Regions from separate parts of the Cupriavidus sp. FW305-3-2-15-C-LB2 genome, predicted to be linked through region 2. Evidence: predicted binding sites of a transcription regulator. Region 2 holds the regulator's gene; each other region holds the start of a gene.
The links. Region 2 encodes FNR, which switches genes on or off when oxygen is low (the NO sensors DNR and NnrR bind a similar motif). Its sites were predicted from a motif close to TTGATNNNNATCAA; they were not measured.
Positions count from the first base shown of each region.

Region 1: AC3WRR_RS14490 (universal stress protein) is a predicted target of FNR. The motif match lies at 2,229-2,242, and genes of this name have one in related genera.
Region 3: AC3WRR_RS13875 (DUF3149 domain-containing protein) is a predicted target of FNR. The motif match lies at 2,370-2,383, and genes of this name have one in related genera.
Region 4: paaA (1,2-phenylacetyl-CoA epoxidase subunit PaaA) is a predicted target of FNR. The motif match lies at 1,786-1,799, and genes of this name have one in related genera.

Region 1 covers NZ_JBYSZW010000017.1:6,768-10,949, forward strand. Annotated here, with positions in the region: gene AC3WRR_RS14475 (LuxR C-terminal-related transcriptional regulator) at 1-256, opposite strand, end outside; gene AC3WRR_RS14480 (carboxymuconolactone decarboxylase family protein) at 418-828, opposite strand; gene AC3WRR_RS14485 (CaiB/BaiF CoA transferase family protein) at 921-1,988, opposite strand; gene AC3WRR_RS14490 (universal stress protein) at 2,340-2,780, shown strand; gene AC3WRR_RS14495 (serine/threonine protein kinase) at 2,828-3,874, opposite strand; gene AC3WRR_RS14500 (DEAD/DEAH box helicase) at 3,893-4,182, opposite strand, start outside.
Region 2 covers NZ_JBYSZW010000059.1:10,789-14,970, reverse strand. Annotated here, with positions in the region: gene ccoG (cytochrome c oxidase accessory protein CcoG) at 1-1,005, shown strand, start outside; gene AC3WRR_RS30460 (membrane protein) at 1,035-1,244, shown strand; gene AC3WRR_RS30455 (hypothetical protein) at 1,241-1,486, shown strand; gene fnr (fumarate/nitrate reduction transcriptional regulator Fnr) at 1,550-2,275, opposite strand; gene AC3WRR_RS30445 (sulfite exporter TauE/SafE family protein) at 2,354-3,112, shown strand; gene scpB (SMC-Scp complex subunit ScpB) at 3,681-4,182, shown strand, end outside.
Region 3 covers NZ_JBYSZW010000016.1:4,545-8,726, reverse strand. Annotated here, with positions in the region: gene AC3WRR_RS13885 (YebC/PmpR family DNA-binding transcriptional regulator) at 1-318, opposite strand, end outside; gene AC3WRR_RS13880 (helicase HerA-like C-terminal domain-containing protein) at 539-2,065, shown strand; gene AC3WRR_RS13875 (DUF3149 domain-containing protein) at 2,118-2,282, opposite strand; gene upp (uracil phosphoribosyltransferase) at 2,410-3,060, opposite strand; gene AC3WRR_RS13865 (MFS transporter) at 3,263-4,182, opposite strand, start outside.
Region 4 covers NZ_JBYSZW010000015.1:56,982-61,163, forward strand. Annotated here, with positions in the region: gene paaC (1,2-phenylacetyl-CoA epoxidase subunit PaaC) at 1-416, opposite strand, end outside; gene paaB (1,2-phenylacetyl-CoA epoxidase subunit PaaB) at 427-708, opposite strand; gene paaA (1,2-phenylacetyl-CoA epoxidase subunit PaaA) at 763-1,749, opposite strand; gene paaX (phenylacetic acid degradation operon negative regulatory protein PaaX) at 1,881-2,810, shown strand; gene AC3WRR_RS13545 (1-aminocyclopropane-1-carboxylate deaminase) at 2,853-3,869, opposite strand; gene AC3WRR_RS13550 (Lrp/AsnC family transcriptional regulator) at 4,062-4,182, shown strand, end outside.

The DNA of each region.
Region 1 (4,182 bases), on a different contig from region 2:
CGTCGCTGTCGGACAGTACCAGCAAGGGCACGGTGGGCTGCGTCGCCGAGACGCACCGGACAAAGTCGATGCCGGGATTGCCGAAGCACTCGATATCGACCAGCACCAGCCCCGGCCGTTGCTCGCGGACCAGCCGGAATGCTTCCTGCATGCCGTCCATCTCCAGTACTTCACCGGCGCCCAACTCAGCGCGGATTTCAGCGGACAGCGTGGTTCGGAACCGGGAGGGTTCGTCGACGATCAGCGCGAGATGCAATTTGAGGCTCCTTAACGACTTGCATGGCTTGGCCTGGTGCCAAGGTTAAGGGGCCGGAGAGATCCTGATGCGCCGAATCCTCGCCGCGCAGATGCGGCAAAATCTGCATCAGAGTCAGACTCTTCTGCATCGCTGTTTTCGTATCGATGCCGCGGTCGGCGTTACCCGTTGGCAGCGTCGAGGACTTCAGTCAGCTTGCGGCTGGCATCCAGCGCCGCGGGGAACCCGCAGTAGACCGCGCTGTGCACCATCAGTTCGCGCAGTTCCTGCGGCGTAACGCCATTGGCGAGCGCGCCGCGCAGGTGCCCGGCCAGCTCCTGCGGCCGGTTCAGCGCAATCAGCATCGACACCGTTGCCAGGCTGCGCTGCTTGCGGTCCAGGCCGTCGCGGGTCCAGACCGTGCCCCAGGCGAACTCCGTCACCAGTTGCTGCAGGCTGGTGTCGCCCTGCTGTGCGGCGGCATCCAGCGCGCGCCGGACGTGCTCGGAGCCGAGCACTTCGGTGCGCACGTCAAGGCCGGCCTCGAAGGCCGGCGTGGGAGTGTAGACGGGAAGTTGGCTGGGTTCGGCCATGGCATGGGTCTCCGGTCTGGGTGGATGCCGCATGGTAGCCGAACCGATCAAGCCGATTCGAGAGGCCGCAGCATCGGTGCCGCGGCCCCAGGTCATTCCGTGCCCGCGGGCAGGAAGCGCGGCGCCGGCGCCGAACGCGGCACCTCGCGCTCGCCCTGCCGGTACAGCCGATACGTGCCGCGTGCCTGGTTGTGCGGATGGCGCGCGGCCTCGTCCAGGGTCAGCACGCGCGCAAAGCACACGTCGGTGCCGCCCAGCAACGCCTCCCAGTGAGTGCTTGACTTGCCTGCGATGCAAGCGGCAATGCGGGCCTTCACCGCGGGCCACTGGGCACGGTCATACTGCGTGGCGGGGTCGATGTCGGTCAGCTCGAGCCGCTCGAGCAGCTCGCGGTAGAACTGCGGCTCGAGCGCGCCCAGCGTGATGGCGCGGCCGTCGGCGCAAGGGAAAACGTCATAGAACGGCGAATCGTGGAAGGGGCTCGGTTGCGGGCCGCCGAGCGTGCCGGCTGCGCGCGACACCTGCACCAGCGAGCCCAGCATGGCGACGATATCGGTGATGGCCGCATCCACCACGCAGCCCTCGCCGCTTGCGCGCGCGCTCAGGATGGCGCTGGTGATGCCGAATGCCAGGCCAAGCGCGCCGGTGGCATCGCCCATCACGGTCGGCGGCACCATCGGCAGTGAGCCTGCGCGCGCAGCCATCGACAAGAGGCCGGTCAGCGCGATGTAGTTGAGGTCGTGGCCGGCGCTTTGCGACAGCGGGCCGGTCTGGCCCCAACCGGTCATGCGCCCGTAGACCAGGCGCGGATTGCGTGCATGGCACGCCTTCGGGCCCAGGCCGAGGCGCTCCATCGCGCCCGGGCGCAGCCCTTCGATCAGCGCGTCGGCGCCGGCCACCAGGTCCAGTGCGGCGGCCACGTCGTCCGCAGACTTCAGGTTCAGTTGCACCACGCGCTTGCCGTGCTCCAGCTCCATCTCAGGCGGCACGGGCTGGCCGCGCAGGATGCGGCGGGCATCCGGCGCGACCGGCCGGGTCACCAGCGTGACCTCGGCGCCCAGGCCAGCCAGCATCGCACCGCACAACGGGCCGGGGCCGATGCCTTCGAATTCCACCACCTTGATACCGCGCAGGGGCAGCAGGTTGCCACGCTCACTCATGATCGTCGTCTCCGGAATCGCCGCCCGCCCGGGCCATGGCCGGGGGACAGCTTGCATTGAATTGGTATGGGATGGGCCGTGCCTGCGGCAGCGCGGACGTGCCAATGCCTGCCGCGGGGCTCGGGAGCATGCTACGCGCCACGGCGTTGACGGGGCAATGGCCAAATGCTTCAGCCGGCTTGACGGAATCCGTCAGCCGGCCGGCTATCGCACGGCGAAATCGGATAAATCCGATCCGACTTGATCTAAATCGGGTCCTGGCAGGACACTAGGTGCCATGATGGTTCCAGATGGCGGTGCCGCCTCATGGCGCACCGCCTGCCGACAGCCCCCATCCAGGAGATTTCCAACATGACCAATATCGTGCTCGCCACCGACGGTTCGGCCTTCAGCGACGCCGCGGCCCGTTTTATCGCCGAAGGCAAGCTGCTGCAGAGCGGCTTCACCGTGCATGTCGTGCATGTGGCGCCGGAAGTAAGCGGCCAGGTGCGCGCCTTTGTCAGCAAGGAGACCATCGATGACTGGCACAAGGAGGCCAGCGAGAAGGCCATGGCGACGGTCTGCGAGATCCTGTCCGCAGCCAAGGTGCCGTTCGAGCGGCACCCGCTGCACGGCTTCGCGCCGGAGCGCATCGTCGCCTGTGCGCGCTCGGTCGACGCCGCGGCCATCGTGATGGGTACGCATGGCCGCGGTTCGTTCTTCGATGCGGTGATCGGTTCAGTCGCAGGCCGCGTGCTGGCGCAGGCCGAGTGCCCGGTGCTGCTGGTCAAGGCGCCGGAAAAGAAAGGTTGAGCAAAGTAGTGGAAAACCGGCGCCCTGGCGGCGCCGACCGGTAGACCTCAGGCGCCCCACAGGGGCGCTTCGTCCATCAGCGCCACCTGTTCGCGCAGTTCCAGGATGCGATCCTGCCAGTAGCGCGCCGTGCCGAACCAAGGGAACGCGGCCGGAAAGGCCGGGTCGGCCCAGCGGCTGGCGAGCCAGGCGCTGTAGTGCAGCAGCCGCAGCGTGCGCAGCGCTTCCACCAGCCACAGTTCGCGCGGCTGGAATTCGGCGAAGTCCTCATAGCCGGCAACGATGTCGGCCAGCTGGTCCTGCATGGCCGCGCGGTCGCCCTCGAGCAGCATCCAGATGTCCTGGATCGCCGGCGCCATTCGGCTGTCATCGAAGTCAACGAAATGCGGGCCCGTTGCGCCATGGGTGCCGCCGCGCGCGTCGTCCTCGCCGATCCACAGCACATTGCCGCGATGGCAGTCGCCGTGGGTGCGCAGCAGGCGCACCTCGCCGGCGCGCTCATAGCAGCGGCGCACGCCGTCCAGCGCCAGGTCGGCCACCGATTGCCATGCGGGCAGCAGGTCGGCGGGAATGCAGCCGCTGGCGAGCAGCCAGTCGCGTGGGGCAACGCCGAAGGTTTCAAGATTTAGCGCCGGGCGCGCCTGGTAGGGCTGCGTCGCCCCCAGCGCGTGGATGCGGCCGATGAAGCGGCCGAGCCAGGTCAGCGTGTCGGAACGGTCCAGCGCCGGCTCGCGGCCGCCGCAGCGGGGGAATACCGCGAAACGGAAGCCGGCGTGATGCAGCAGCGTGCCAGCCGCGCCCGGTGCCAGCACCATGGCCGGCACGGCCGGGATCTCGGCATCGGCCAGTTGCTGCACGAAGGCGTGTTCTTCCAGGATGGCCGCATCGGTCCAGCGGCCCGGACGGTAGAACTTGGCGATGACCGGCGCGGCATCTTCGATGCCCAGCTGCCAGACGCGGTTCTCATAGCTGTTGAGCGCCAGCAGGCGCCCGTCGGGGCGCAGGCCGGCGCCTTCCAGCGCGTCCAGAATCAGCTCCGGCGTCAGGCCGGCGTAGGGAACGCCGGGGTCGGCCGGGGTGTCGGACGCGTGCATGGTGTCAGCCTGTCCCGCTCAGCGCGCCGGCTTGCGGTTGCCGCCGAGCAGCGCGGCCTGCGGCGCCGGACGGCGATTGCGCGCCGGTGCCGGGGCCGCGTCGTGCGGCTGGCGCGCGGGTTGCGCCGCGGCCCGTTGCTGGCGCGCCGGCTCCTGGCCGTCGCGGCGCGGTGCGGGATTGCGCGCGCCGCCGGCGGGCTGGCCGCCACGGTTGCCGTTGGCTGCACCGTTGCCGCGCTGGCCGCCCTGGGCTTGCCGCGGCGCAGCCTGCGCTTCGCGCGCCGGGCGCTGGCGCTGGGCGCCCTCAC
Region 2 (4,182 bases):
TGGAGCCTGCGCAAGTTCCGTCTCAAGGCGACCAAGCACTTCCTGTGGGTGCTGATTGCGCTCTGGACCGGCTTTACCTTCATCGGCTATTTCGCACCGATCCGCGAACTGGGCGGCGAGGTGCTCAGCCTGTCGCTGGGGCCGTGGCAGTCGTTCTGGATGCTGTTCTACGCGTTCGCCACCTGGGGCAATGCGGGCTTCATGCGCGAGCAGGTGTGCAAGTACATGTGCCCGTATGCGCGTTTCCAGAGCGTGATGGTGGATCGCGATACCTATGTCGTGACCTACGACGTCGGCCGCGGCGAGCCGCGCGGAAGCCGGTCGCGCAAGACCGACCACCACAAGGCGGGGCTTGGCGACTGCGTCAACTGCAGCATCTGCGTGCAGGTGTGCCCGACGGGCATCGATATCCGCGACGGCCTGCAGTACGAGTGCATCGGCTGCGGCGCCTGCATCGACGCCTGCGACCAGGTCATGGACAAGATGGAATATCCGCGCGGCCTGATCCGGTACACCTCGGAAAACGCGATGCGCAAGGGCTTGTCCGCGGCGGCATCACGCAAGCGCCTGCTGCGCCCGCGCGTGGTCATTTATTCCGTGATCTGGGTGGCGTTGCTGGCCGGGTTCATGGCTTCGATCGCGCTGCGCACGCCGCTGAAGGTCGACATCATCCGCGACCGTGGTGCGCTCGGCCGTGAAGTGGAAGGCCGCTGGATCGAGAATGTCTATCGCCTGCAGCTGATCAACACCACCGAAGCGCCGATGCAGATCAGCGTGCGCGCCGACAGCGACGAACTGAAGAACCTGACCGTGGAATACGACAAGCAGGCCGAATCGCTGGCGCCGACGTCCAACCGGTTGCTGCCGATCCGGATCCGCGTGCCGATCGAGGCCGCGGCGCAGGGCACGCACAAGATCAACGTGACGGTGACGAGCGAAGGCACGGAGCGGGGGCATGCCGAAATCCGGCAATCCACCAGTTTCATCGTGCCGCGCGATTTGTGAAGCTAGGTCGTCAAGATGAAGGGGGCAAGATGAGTCAGCAAGGCAATCCGTGGTGGAAGGAGCCGTGGCCGTGGCTGTTGATGAGCGGCCCGCTGGTGGCGATGGTGGCGTGTGGCGTGACGATCTGGCTGGCATCCACGCATCCGGACATGCCGGTGCAGGGTGCAACGCGCCATGGCCTGGTGGTCGAGAAGGCCGACGCCGCGCCGCCCAAGGCTGCCGCTGTGAGGCAGCCATGAGGTTGCGCTGGCTGATGTGGGTACTCTGGCCGGCGTTCCTGATGGCCGGGTTCGCGACCGCGACGGTGTTTTCGGTGGTGGATCCCGGTGACCTGAACTTCTTCGGCCAGCCGATCGAAGCGTCCCGCGAATCGGTCTACACCGTTGGTTTCCTGATGGCCTGGGTGTTCTGCGCGTTGTCCAGCGGACTGACGCTCTACACCATGCCGTCGCGGCTCAGCGATACCGACGAACTGGAATAAGCGGATCGGTGTGAGGTCTGCGCTGCCATGTCCGCATGCGGTACCTGGCAGCGCCTTGGCCGCTTAGCAGGAGCGGCTGTAGAGCTGCTTGATGCCGTCGATGTCCACGAGCTTGACGTGGCGCTGGCGAATCTGGATCAGGCCGGCTTCGGCAAAGCGGGAGAACAGGCGGCTGACGGTTTCGAGCTTCAGGCCCAGGTAGCTGCCGATCTCTTCGCGGCTCATGCGCATCACGAACTCGGACGCCGAATAGCCGCGTGCCGACAGGCGCTCAGAGAGGTTGATCAGGAAGGCGGCAAGCCGTTCCTCGGCGCGCATCGAGCCCAGCGTGACCAGCATCAGTTGGTCATGCGTGATTTCCTTGCCCATCAGGCGCAGGAACTGCTGCTGCAGCGACGGCAGGTCTGCCGACAGGGACTGCAACTCGCTCATGCGGACCACGCAGACTTCGGTGTCCTCCAGCGCGGCGGCATCGGAGGCATGCTGCATCTCGCCCAGCCCGTCGAGACCGACAATTTCGCCGGGCAGGTGGAAGCCGGTAATCTGCGAGCGGCCGTCTTCAGTGGTGACGTGGGTCTTGAGCGTGCCAAAGCGCACGGCATAGACCGCGGTGAGTGGATCGCCCATGCGATACAGGGTTTCACCCTTGTGCACACGGATGCGTTCCTGAACCAGCGTGTCCATCTTGGCGAGGTCTTGCTGCGACATGCCGACCGGAAGGCACAGCTGCCCCATCGCACAGGTGGAGCAGCGTGGTGACATCTCGGTAATGGGAATGGAGGTGAGCAATTGGAACCTGCTAGAAATGGCAGCGAGGGCGCGATAACGGCATTTTACCGTGCGATGTGATGTGGTAGGGAGTGAGAATTGACACTTGGCGTACTGATCAGCGTTTTTCTGCTGGCTTTGCTGGGCGGGGTCCACTGCGCCGCCATGTGCGGCGGCGTGGCGCTGGCCGTGGAGCAGCGTCACGGCGCGGCGGCGACGATCAGTCTGGTGCCCAGCCGTGCCGCCTGGCTCGGCGAGTTGCTGATAATGCACCTGGGCCGGATCTCGACCTATATGCTGCTTGGGGCCGCGCTAGGCGCGGTCGGTGCTTCGGCGTGGAAACAGGACTATCTGCCGGTGCAGCGCTGGCTGTTCGGCGCGGGCAGCGTCATGCTGCTGTGGTCGGGCTGGCGGTTGCTGCGCGGCAACACGTTTACCGTCGACTGGCTGGAGCGGCTGGCGTCGCGTGCCAGCGCAGCGGTGGCGCGCCGGCTGGGTGGCGTGGCACGCGGCATGCCGTCCTTTGTGCGCGCACGCGGCGGCCTGGCGCGGCGATACGGCGTGGGCCTGGCGTGGGGGCTGGTGCCGTGCGGCATGGTCTATGGGGCGCTCACGCTCGCGCTGCTGGCGGGCAATGCGGCGTCCGGCGCACTCGTGATGGGCGTGTTCGGGCTCGGCACACTGCCTAACCTGCTGGTGCTCTCCGGCCTGTCAGGCTATTTGCGTACGCTGTCGCGACGTCCCGGCGTGCGCCTGGGGGCCGGCCTGGCGGTAATGGCGTTCGGCGGCCTTGGCATTGCGCGAGCGGTGCTGTTGCCACATTCGCTGGCCGAGCATGGATTCTGCCTGGTGTTCTGAGGCGCCGGCGCTGCGCGGGCAACGGATGATGGTTGCAGGCGGGGGCGGGAATGCCATACAATCGCCAACATTGCGGTATCGCGCGGTGTCTTGTGAGCCGCGGTAAGCAGCGGGCGAGCAGCGCCAGGCGGCCTTCATACCAGAAGGTGAGTTCAGGGCAGGGGAAGCGGAAGGTTTTCGATGCCCGTCCCGTCCCCACAGTCCATCCGGTTCAAAAGATCTGGTTCAAAAGTCCGGCTGGCACTGCGGTGTTGGCGATGCCGGCCTTGCTCCCGATACCCGTTTTTCTTGCGTCCGAGGCCTTCAGTTCGCTGACAGCGACGTCCGGTATGTGCGGACGCGCTACGCAAGAGGTTCGCTGGCTGGCCCATAACCGCATGCGAACGATCTCCTGCCGGAACGCCCGGCAACTCGATGCAAAGATAGGGAAGTGCACGGCTTGGATGCAGCAGGTATCCGGCTAGCTGCGCAATGAGATGGCGGTGGCTTTCGCACCGCTGTATCCAAAATCTCCGGTGCCCCGGATCCGTCCGGGAGCAGGTGCAAAGACAGGCTGCACACCATCAACATGAATACCCAAGAGGCGAAGATCGTCCTCGAGACGGCGCTGATCTGCGCGCAGGAACCGTTGCGCGTCAATGATCTGCGGCGGCTGTTTGACGACGACGTCGGCGCAGACACCATCCGCGTGCTGCTTGATGAACTGCGCCAGGACTGGCGGCCGCGCGGCGTGGAACTGGTGGCCCTGGCCAGCGGCTGGCGCTTCCAGAGCCGGCCGGAAATGCGTGAATACCTGGATCGGCTGAATCCAGAAAAGCCGCCAAAATATTCGCGCGCGGTGATGGAAACACTGGCGATCATTGCCTACCGGCAGCCGGTGACCCGCGGCGATATCGAGGAAATCCGCGGCGTGACGGTCAGCACGGAAGTCATCAAGAAGCTTGAGGACCGCAGCTGGATCGAGGTGATCGGACACCGCGACGTGCCGGGCAGGCCGGCGCTGTATGCGACCACCAAGGCGTTCCTGGACGATCTTGGCCTGCGTACGCTGGATGAGCTGCCGCCGCTGG
Region 3 (4,182 bases), on a different contig from region 2:
GCGGTTGTCGGTCAGGCAGTCGACGATGATGGCCGCGCCGGCCAGGCCGTAGCCTTCGTAGCGGATTTCTTCGTAGTTGGCGCCTTCCATGCCGCCCACGCCGCGCTGGATCGCGCGCTGGATGTTGTCCTTGGGCATGTTCGCGTCCATGGCCTTGTCGATCGACAGGCGCAGGCGCGGGTTGGAGTCGACATCGCCGCCGCCGAGCTTGGCGGCAACGGTGATTTCCTTGATCAGGCGGGTCCAGATCTTGCCGCGCTTGGCGTCAGCGGCGGCCTTCTTGTGTTTGATATTGGCCCATTTCGAGTGACCGGCCATGATTCTCTCCGAAGCGGAATGCGGTGATCTGCGGTGATGTTGTGCGGGGTTGCCATGCGCGCCGTGGCCGGGGTGGCAAAGCCCTCGGACAGCGCGCGCCAGGTGACGGATATGCCTGGCGGCTGGCTATAATCAGCCCAGGATTTTATCACGCGGGCCTGCCCGCGCCGCTGCCGTGGCGAGTCCCGCGGTGCCAGACCTCAAAACCCCAGGGAACATCATGGCCGACCCCATCCTCATCGCCAAGAACGCCGAACATGAACTGGTGCTGCTGCCGCAGATGGGCAACCGGCACGGGCTGATCACCGGCGCCACCGGCACCGGCAAGACCGTCACGCTGCAGACCCTGGCGCAGGGCTTCTCGCGACTGGGCGTGCCGGTCTTCATGGCGGACGTCAAAGGTGACTTGACCGGCATTTCGCAGGCTGGCCAGCCGTCCGACAAGCTCAAGCAGCGCCTGGCCGACCTGAACCTGCCGGAGCCGGCATGGGGCGCGTGCCCGACCACGCTGTGGGACGTGTTCGGCGAGAAGGGCCACCCGGTGCGCGCCACGGTCTCGCACATGGGCCCGCTGCTGCTGTCGCGCATGCTGGAGTTGAACGACACCCAGCAGGGGGTGCTGAACCTGGTGTTCCGCATTGCCGACGCCAATGGCCTGCTGCTGCTCGATGCCAAGGACCTGCGCGCCATGCTGCAGTACGTCGGCGACAACGCCGGCCAGTTCACCACCGAGTACGGCAATATCTCGGCCGCCTCGATCGGCGCCATCCAGCGCGGGCTGATCGCGCTGGAATCGCAGGGTGGGGATGTCTTCTTCGGTGAGCCGATGCTGAACCTGGAAGACTTCATCCAGACCGAGAAGGGCCAGGGCGTGGTCAATATCCTGGCCGCCGACAAGCTGATGAACGCGCCGCGGCTGTACGCGACCTTCTTGCTGTGGATGCTGTCCGAGCTGTTCGAGAAGCTGCCCGAGGCCGGCGACCTGGACAAGCCCAAGCTGGTGTTCTTCTTCGACGAGGCCCACCTGCTGTTCAACGATGCGCCCAAGGCGCTGCTCGACAAGATCGAGCAGGTGGTGCGGCTGGTGCGTTCCAAGGGCGTGGGCGTGTACTTCGTCACGCAGAACCCGATCGACATCCCCGACACCGTGCTGGGCCAACTGGGCAACCGCGTGCAGCATGCGCTGCGCGCCTTTACCCCGCGCGACCAGAAGGCGGTCAAGGTGGCGGCCACCACCATGCGCGCCAACCCCAAGCTGGACCTGGAAACCGCGATCGGCGAACTGGGCGTGGGCGAGGCCCTGGTGTCGTTCCTGGATGCCAAGGGCACGCCCTGCGTGACCGAGCGCGCCTGGGTGCTGGCACCGGGCAGCCGCATCGGCCCGGCGACGGAGGAAGAGCGCAAGCAGCTGATCGCCGGTTCGCTGGTGGCGGGCACCTACGAGAAGACCGTGGACCGCGAATCCGCCTATGAAAAGCTGCGCGGCAGCGTGGCGACGGTCGGCAATGGCAACGGCAAGGGCGCCGGAGGCGCGCCGGCGGGGCAGCCAGCGGGCGAGCAGGACAGCGGCTGGCTCGGCACGGCCGGCGACATCTTCGGCACGCTGACCAAGGGCACCGGCAAGACCGGCCGCGGCGATTCGATCCTGGAGTCGATGGCCAAGTCGGCCGCGCGCACGGTGGGCTCGCAGGTCGGGCGCGAGCTGATCCGCGGCGTGCTGGGGAGCCTGCTGGGCAAGAAGAAGTAAAGACCCGGACCGACGCAATGACGGAAAGGGCCGCACGATGCGGCCCTTTCCCTTAGCGACGCTGCGCTTGTTGCTGCGCCTTGGCCGCTGCCGCATCCTCGCGCATCTTGCGCGCGAACATCCGCGCAAAGAACCACCCCATGCCGATGATGAAGACGATCACGCCCAGGCTCATCAGGCCGGTGCTGGTACTGAACAGGATCTTGAAGGCTTCCATGCTTGGCTCCCTTTGCTTTGGCGATGGCCGCCGGCGAGGTCTCGCCGGCGCCTGCCGCCAGTGTAGGGAGCCCTGTGGCGCGGACTATTGAGGCCGGTCAAGCGCAAGCCAGCCCGCCGCGCGCCACTCAGTTCTTGGTGCCGAACAGGCGGTCGCCCGCATCGCCCAGGCCCGGCACGATGTAGGCGTGCTCGTCGAGATGGCTGTCGAGCGAGGCCACGAACAGCTGCACGTTCGGATGCGCCTTCTGGAACACTTCCACGCCCTCGGGCGCCGCCACCAGCGCAACGAAGGTGATGGCCTCGTCCTTCACGCCGCGCCGCTTGAGCACATCCACGGCATGCGCAGCCGAATAGCCCGTGGCGACCATCGGGTCGCACAGGATGAAGCTGCGGTCCTCCACGTCGGGCAGCCGCACCAGGTATTCCACCGGGCGGTGCTGCTCGTCGCGGTACACGCCGATATGGCCGATGCGCGCCGACGGGATCAGCTCGACCAGGCCGTCGCTCATGCCCACGCCCGCGCGCAGCACTGGCACGATGGTCAGCTTCTTGCCGGCGATCACCGGCGCGTCCAGCTCCACCAGCGGCGTCTCGATGCGGCGCGTGGTCAGCGGCAGGTTGCGGGTGATCTCATAGCCCATCAGCAGCGTGATCTCGCGCAGCAGTTCGCGGAAGGTGCGCGTCGACGTTTCCTTGTCGCGCATGTGCGAGAGCTTGTGCTGGATCAGCGGGTGGTCGAGGATGAACAGGTTGGGAAAGCGCGGGTCTTGTTTCATGGCTGGCGGCGAGGGCTCGGCGGGATAGGGGCAAGCAGGTGAAGCGGGCGGCGAGATCGGGTCGACCAGCGCGCCGCGCCGTTGCAGCCGGATTGTAATGGAAGCGGGCCGCCCTGCCCGTGGCTTCGCTTCCGGGACCCGCCCACGCCAGCGCCGCCGGCGGGCTCCCTGAACCGCCGGGAGCGTCCGGCGGCGCCTTGCGCTAGTCAAGCGCGCGGTTCTTCGACTCGATATCCACCATGTAGATGGCGATCGCCGCCACGGCAAGAAATGACGAAAGCAGCGCCAGGGCGAGGGTGAACTGGCTGGCCATGATCGGTGCAATGATGGACGGCGCGAACAGGCCGCCAAAGCGCGCCATCGCACCCGCAGTGCCCATCCCGCTGGCCCGCAGGTCAGTCGGGTACACCTCGGGCGTGAAGGCGTAGAGGGCGCCCCAGGTACCGAGCAGCGAGAAGCTCATCAGCAGGGTCGAGCCGACGATAAGCGCGGTGGACGTACCCAGGCTGTAGAGCATGCAGCCTGCCGCGCTGAGCAGCAGGAAGCCGATCAGGGTCGGCTTGCGGCCCCAGCGCTCGACGCCGTGCGCGGCCAGCGCGAACCCGGGGAGCTGCACCAGCGCGAGCACGATCAGGAAGACCTGGCCGCGCATGAAGCCAAAGCCCTGGCCCGCCAGCTTGACCGGCAGATAGACGAAGACGCCGTAGTAGGCGATCGAGATAAGCGCCCAGGCGGCAAGCAGGCAGATGGTGCGGCGCCGGCATCCGCGCGCGAACAGCGCAAAGACCGACTTGCGCTCCATCGGCTGCGGCTCCAGGTTGCCGATTTCAACGGACACGCGATTGGCGGTGGCGACACGCTGCAGCACCGCGCGCGCCTCGGCCGAGCGACCCGATTTATTCAGGTAGAGCGGAGACTCGGGAACAAAGAAGCGGAACACCACGCCGACCAGGGCGGGGATGCCCGTGACGAGGAAGATCAGCCGCCAGGCATCATTGCCTCGCGACACGGCGATCAGCGCAAGAACGGCGAGCAGGATCGTGCCGACGGCCCAGAACGACTCCAGCAGGACCAGCCAGCGACCGCGCCGGTCCGAGGGCAGGAACTCGGCCATCATGGTGT
Region 4 (4,182 bases), on a different contig from region 2:
CGGCGCACGTGGTAGGTCACTTCCTTGAGCGACTTGGCGGCGATCTCGGCGATGCGGGCATCGGTCGAGCGCTGCAGCCCGTCGAGCAGGAAGTAGTGCCAGGTGTCGAACAGGAACTGCCGCGCCAGCGTATCGGCATAGCTGCCGTTGGGCTGCTCCACCAGCAGCGGGTTGCGGAACTGGTGCGCGTCGCGCAGGTAGGCCAGCTGGTCGGCGCTGCGGCCGGCGCCCTCCACTTCCGCGGCGTAGCCCAGCCACAGCCGGGTCTGGCCGATCAGGTCGAGCGCGACATTGGTCAGCGCGATGTCCTCTTCCAGCGCCGGGCCGCGGCCGCACCATTCCGACAAGCGCTGGCCAAGGACCAGCGTGGCGTCGCCGAGGCGCAGCAGGTATTCGAGCTTGTGGTTGTCCATCATGCGGGCCGTATCAGATGTGCTTGACGGCTTCCGGCATCGGGAAGAACGTCGGGTGGCGGTAGACCTTGCTGTTGGCCGGCTCGAACAGCGGGCCCTTGTCGCCGGGGCTGCTGGCGACCACGTCGCCGGCCTTCACCACCCAGACGCTGACGCCCTCGTTGCGGCGCGTATAGACGTCACGCGCGTTGTTGATCGCCATTTCGCCGTCGGGCGCGTGCAGGCTGCCCACGTGCTTGTGGGCCAGGCCGTGCTGGCTGCGGATAAAGATCTCCCAAAGCGGCCACTCTTTCATGGCAACCTCCTGTGTCATTGCGTTGGACGGATGGCGGCGCCGGGCGCCGCGGGGTCACGCGGCGGCGCGCTGGGCCTGCTTGTCGGCGTGGGTCACCAGGGCATCGCGGAACCACGCGCCCTTTTCCCAGGCCTTGACGCGGGTGCGCAGGCGCTCGCGGTTGCAGGGGCCGTTGCCCTGGATGACGTTGTAGAACTCGGACCAGTCGATCTCGCCGAAGTCATAGTGGCCGCGCTCCTCGTTCCACTTCAGTTCGGGATCCGGAATGGCCAGGCCCAGGTACTCTGCCTGCGGCACGGTCTGGTCGACCATCTTCTGGCGCAGCTCGTCATTGGAGAACAGCTTGATGCGCCATTGCATGGATTGCGCGCTGTTGGGCGAATCGCCGTCGGACGGGCCGAACATCATCAGCGCCGGCCACCACCAGCGATTGAGCGCGTCCTGCGCCATCTGCTTCTGCTCGGGGGTGCCGTTGCACAGCGACAGCAGGATGTCGTAGCCCTGGCGCTGGTGGAACGACTCTTCCTTGCACACGCGCACCATGGCGCGCGCATAGGGCCCGAACGAGCAGCGGCACAGCGGCACCTGGTTGATGATGGCCGAGCCGTCGACCAGCCAGCCGATCATGCCGATGTCGGCCCAACTCAGCGTCGGGTAGTTGAAGATGCTGGAATACTTGGCCTTGCCGGTGTGCAGGTCGCCCAGCATCTGGTCGCGCGACACGCCCAGGGTCTCGGCCGCGCTGTAGAGATACAGGCCATGGCCGGCCTCATCCTGGATCTTGGCCAGCAAGACTGCCTTGCGCTCCAGCGTCGGCGCGCGGGTGACCCAGTTGCCTTCCGGCAGCTGGCCCACAATCTCGGAATGGGCATGCTGCGAGATCTGGCGGACCAGGGTCTTGCGATAGGCCTCCGGCATCCAGTCCTTGGCCTCGATCTTGATCCCGGCATCGACGCGCGCCTGGAACTCGCGCTCCTGCGGCTCCATTTCTTCCATGGCGCGAAGCCTCGTCGCTCCTGTCTCCACCAGCTGTGCGTACATCCTTTGCTCCGCTCTTGGTTGCTCTGAATCGGGGTCTTGACCTGCATCAACATCGTCAGTTGCAACGGATGGTAGTGATACAATTTGATTCAATCAATCTGCATTTGTGTATCACTTCAGGGAGCGGGCCGATGGCGACGCCAGGCACAGATCCGCGCGTGGCGCGGCTGGCACGCGGGCTGAAGCTGGGCGCCAATTCCATGCTGGTGACCTTGTTCGGCGATGTGGTGGCGCCGCGGCCGCAGGCCATCTGGCTGGGCAGCCTGATCCGGCTGGCGGCGCCGTTCGGCATCAATGACCGGCTGGTGCGCACCGCCACCTTCCGCCTTACCGCCGACGACTGGCTGGCCGCGACCAGGATGGGGCGGCGCAGCTACTACGGGCTGTCAGACGCCGGTTTGCAGCGTGTACTGCACGCCGGCAAGCGCATCTATGCGGGTGAGGCATCCGAATGGGACGGCCGCTGGACCCTGGTGATGGTGCGCGGTGACGTACGCGCCACGGTCCGGCAGAAGCTGAAGCGGGAATTGCTGTGGGAGGGCTTCGGCGCCATCGCGCCGGGGGTGATGGCCCACCCCCAAGCGGACCTCGCCTCGCTGCGCGAAATCCTCCAGGCCGCACGCGCGCAGGACGATGTGGCGGTGATGGAAGCGAGCAGCCTCGAGGCGTTTTCCATCCGGCCACTGCAGGCGCTGATGCACCAGACCTTCAAGCTCGGCGACGTGGCCGCTGCCTGGCAGGCACTGCTGCGCCGCTTTGCGCCGCTGGCCGAAGAGGCCGCCGGGCTTGCTCCGGCCGATGCTTTCTTCGTGCGGACGCTCCTGGTGCACGAATACCGGCGTGTGCTGCTGCGCGACCCCAACCTGCCCGAAGCGATGCTGCCGCAAGACTGGCCCGGCCGCACCGCGCGCGGCTTGTGCCACACCCTGTACGGGGCGCTGCTAGACGCCAGCGAAGACTACCTGCACCGCGTGGTGGAAGCGGCGGACGGTTCGCTGCACGATGCCAACCGGAGCCTGCGCCTGCGCTTTGGGGCGGGCGCGCAGGCGGGCAACGATTAACCGGGCATCCGGGGAATCCCGGCTGCGCACCTGCGCATGGAATCAGCCGTCCTTGAACAGGAAGCTGTAGGCGTTCAATGCCGGTACCCCGCCCAGGTGTGCAAAGAGGACTTTCGATCCTTGCGGAAACTCGCCGCGACGGACCATGTCGATCATGCCCTGCATGGACTTGCCCTCATAGACCGGGTCCGTCATCATGCCCTCCAGCCTGGCGCTGAGGCGGATGGCTTCCAGGGTGCCGGCCGAAGGCAGGCCGTATTCGGGTCCGCCATAGCGGGTGTCCAGCACCACGTCCGCTTCAGTGATGTCGCGGCCGAGGCCGACCAGCTCCGCGGTATGGCGGGCGATGCGCAGGATCTGCGCGCGCGTCGGTTCCGGCTTGGCCGATGCATCGATGCCGATGACCCGGTCCGCGCGGCCGTCGGCAGCGAATCCGACCACCATGCCCGCCTGCGTGCTGCCGGTGACCGAGCAGACCACGATGTAGTCGAACCTGAAGCCGAGTCCGGCTTCCTGCTCCCGCACTTCCTCGGCGAAGCCTACGTAGCCGAGACCGCCGAGCGGATGCTCCGAGCAGCCTGCCGGAATCGGGTAGGGCTTGCCGCCCGCCTTGCGCACGCTCTCCATGGCTTCTTCCCAGCTGGGGCGAATACCGATGTCGAAGCCTTCGCTGACCAGGCGCACGTCGGCCCCCATGATGCGCGACATCTGGATGTTGCCCACGCGGTCATAAACCGCGTCGGAGTAGTTGACCCAGTTCTCCTGCACCAGCACGCACTTCAGCCCCAGGTGGGCCGCGATGGCGGCAACCTGGCGCGTGTGGTTCGACTGGATCCCGCCGATCGAGACCAGCGTATCGGCGCCCTGCGCCAGCACGTCTGGAATGACGTATTCGAGCTTGCGCGTCTTGTTGCCGCCAAAGGCGAGCCCGCTGTTGCAGTCGTCGCGCTTGGCATAGAGCTCGACCTTGCCACCCAGGCTTTCGCTCAGCCGCGATAGCGGATGGATCGGCGTCGGGCCGAAGGTCAGGGAATGACGCGGAAATTGCTTCAGGTTCATGACTGGCTCCAGGTTGCGGTTGGCATGCGGGCGCCTTGCAGCCGCAAAGCCCGGCATTCGCACGGACGCCGCGCGACGCCGCATCTGGAATCATCATAAGAAGGCTGGGACGAAAGGTGCTTGCAAATATCTGCGACTTCTTGCACGATAAAAAGCCAGGAAGTACCATGAAATTTTCTTTATTTCGTAGAAATGGCGACATCCAGAATAAAATTTCGTGCGAAATCCGAGACCTCCGCGCAGCCCGCGCCGGTGCTGGATCGCACGGACAAGGCCATCCTGCGCGCCTTGCAGCGCGATGCGTCCATTTCCA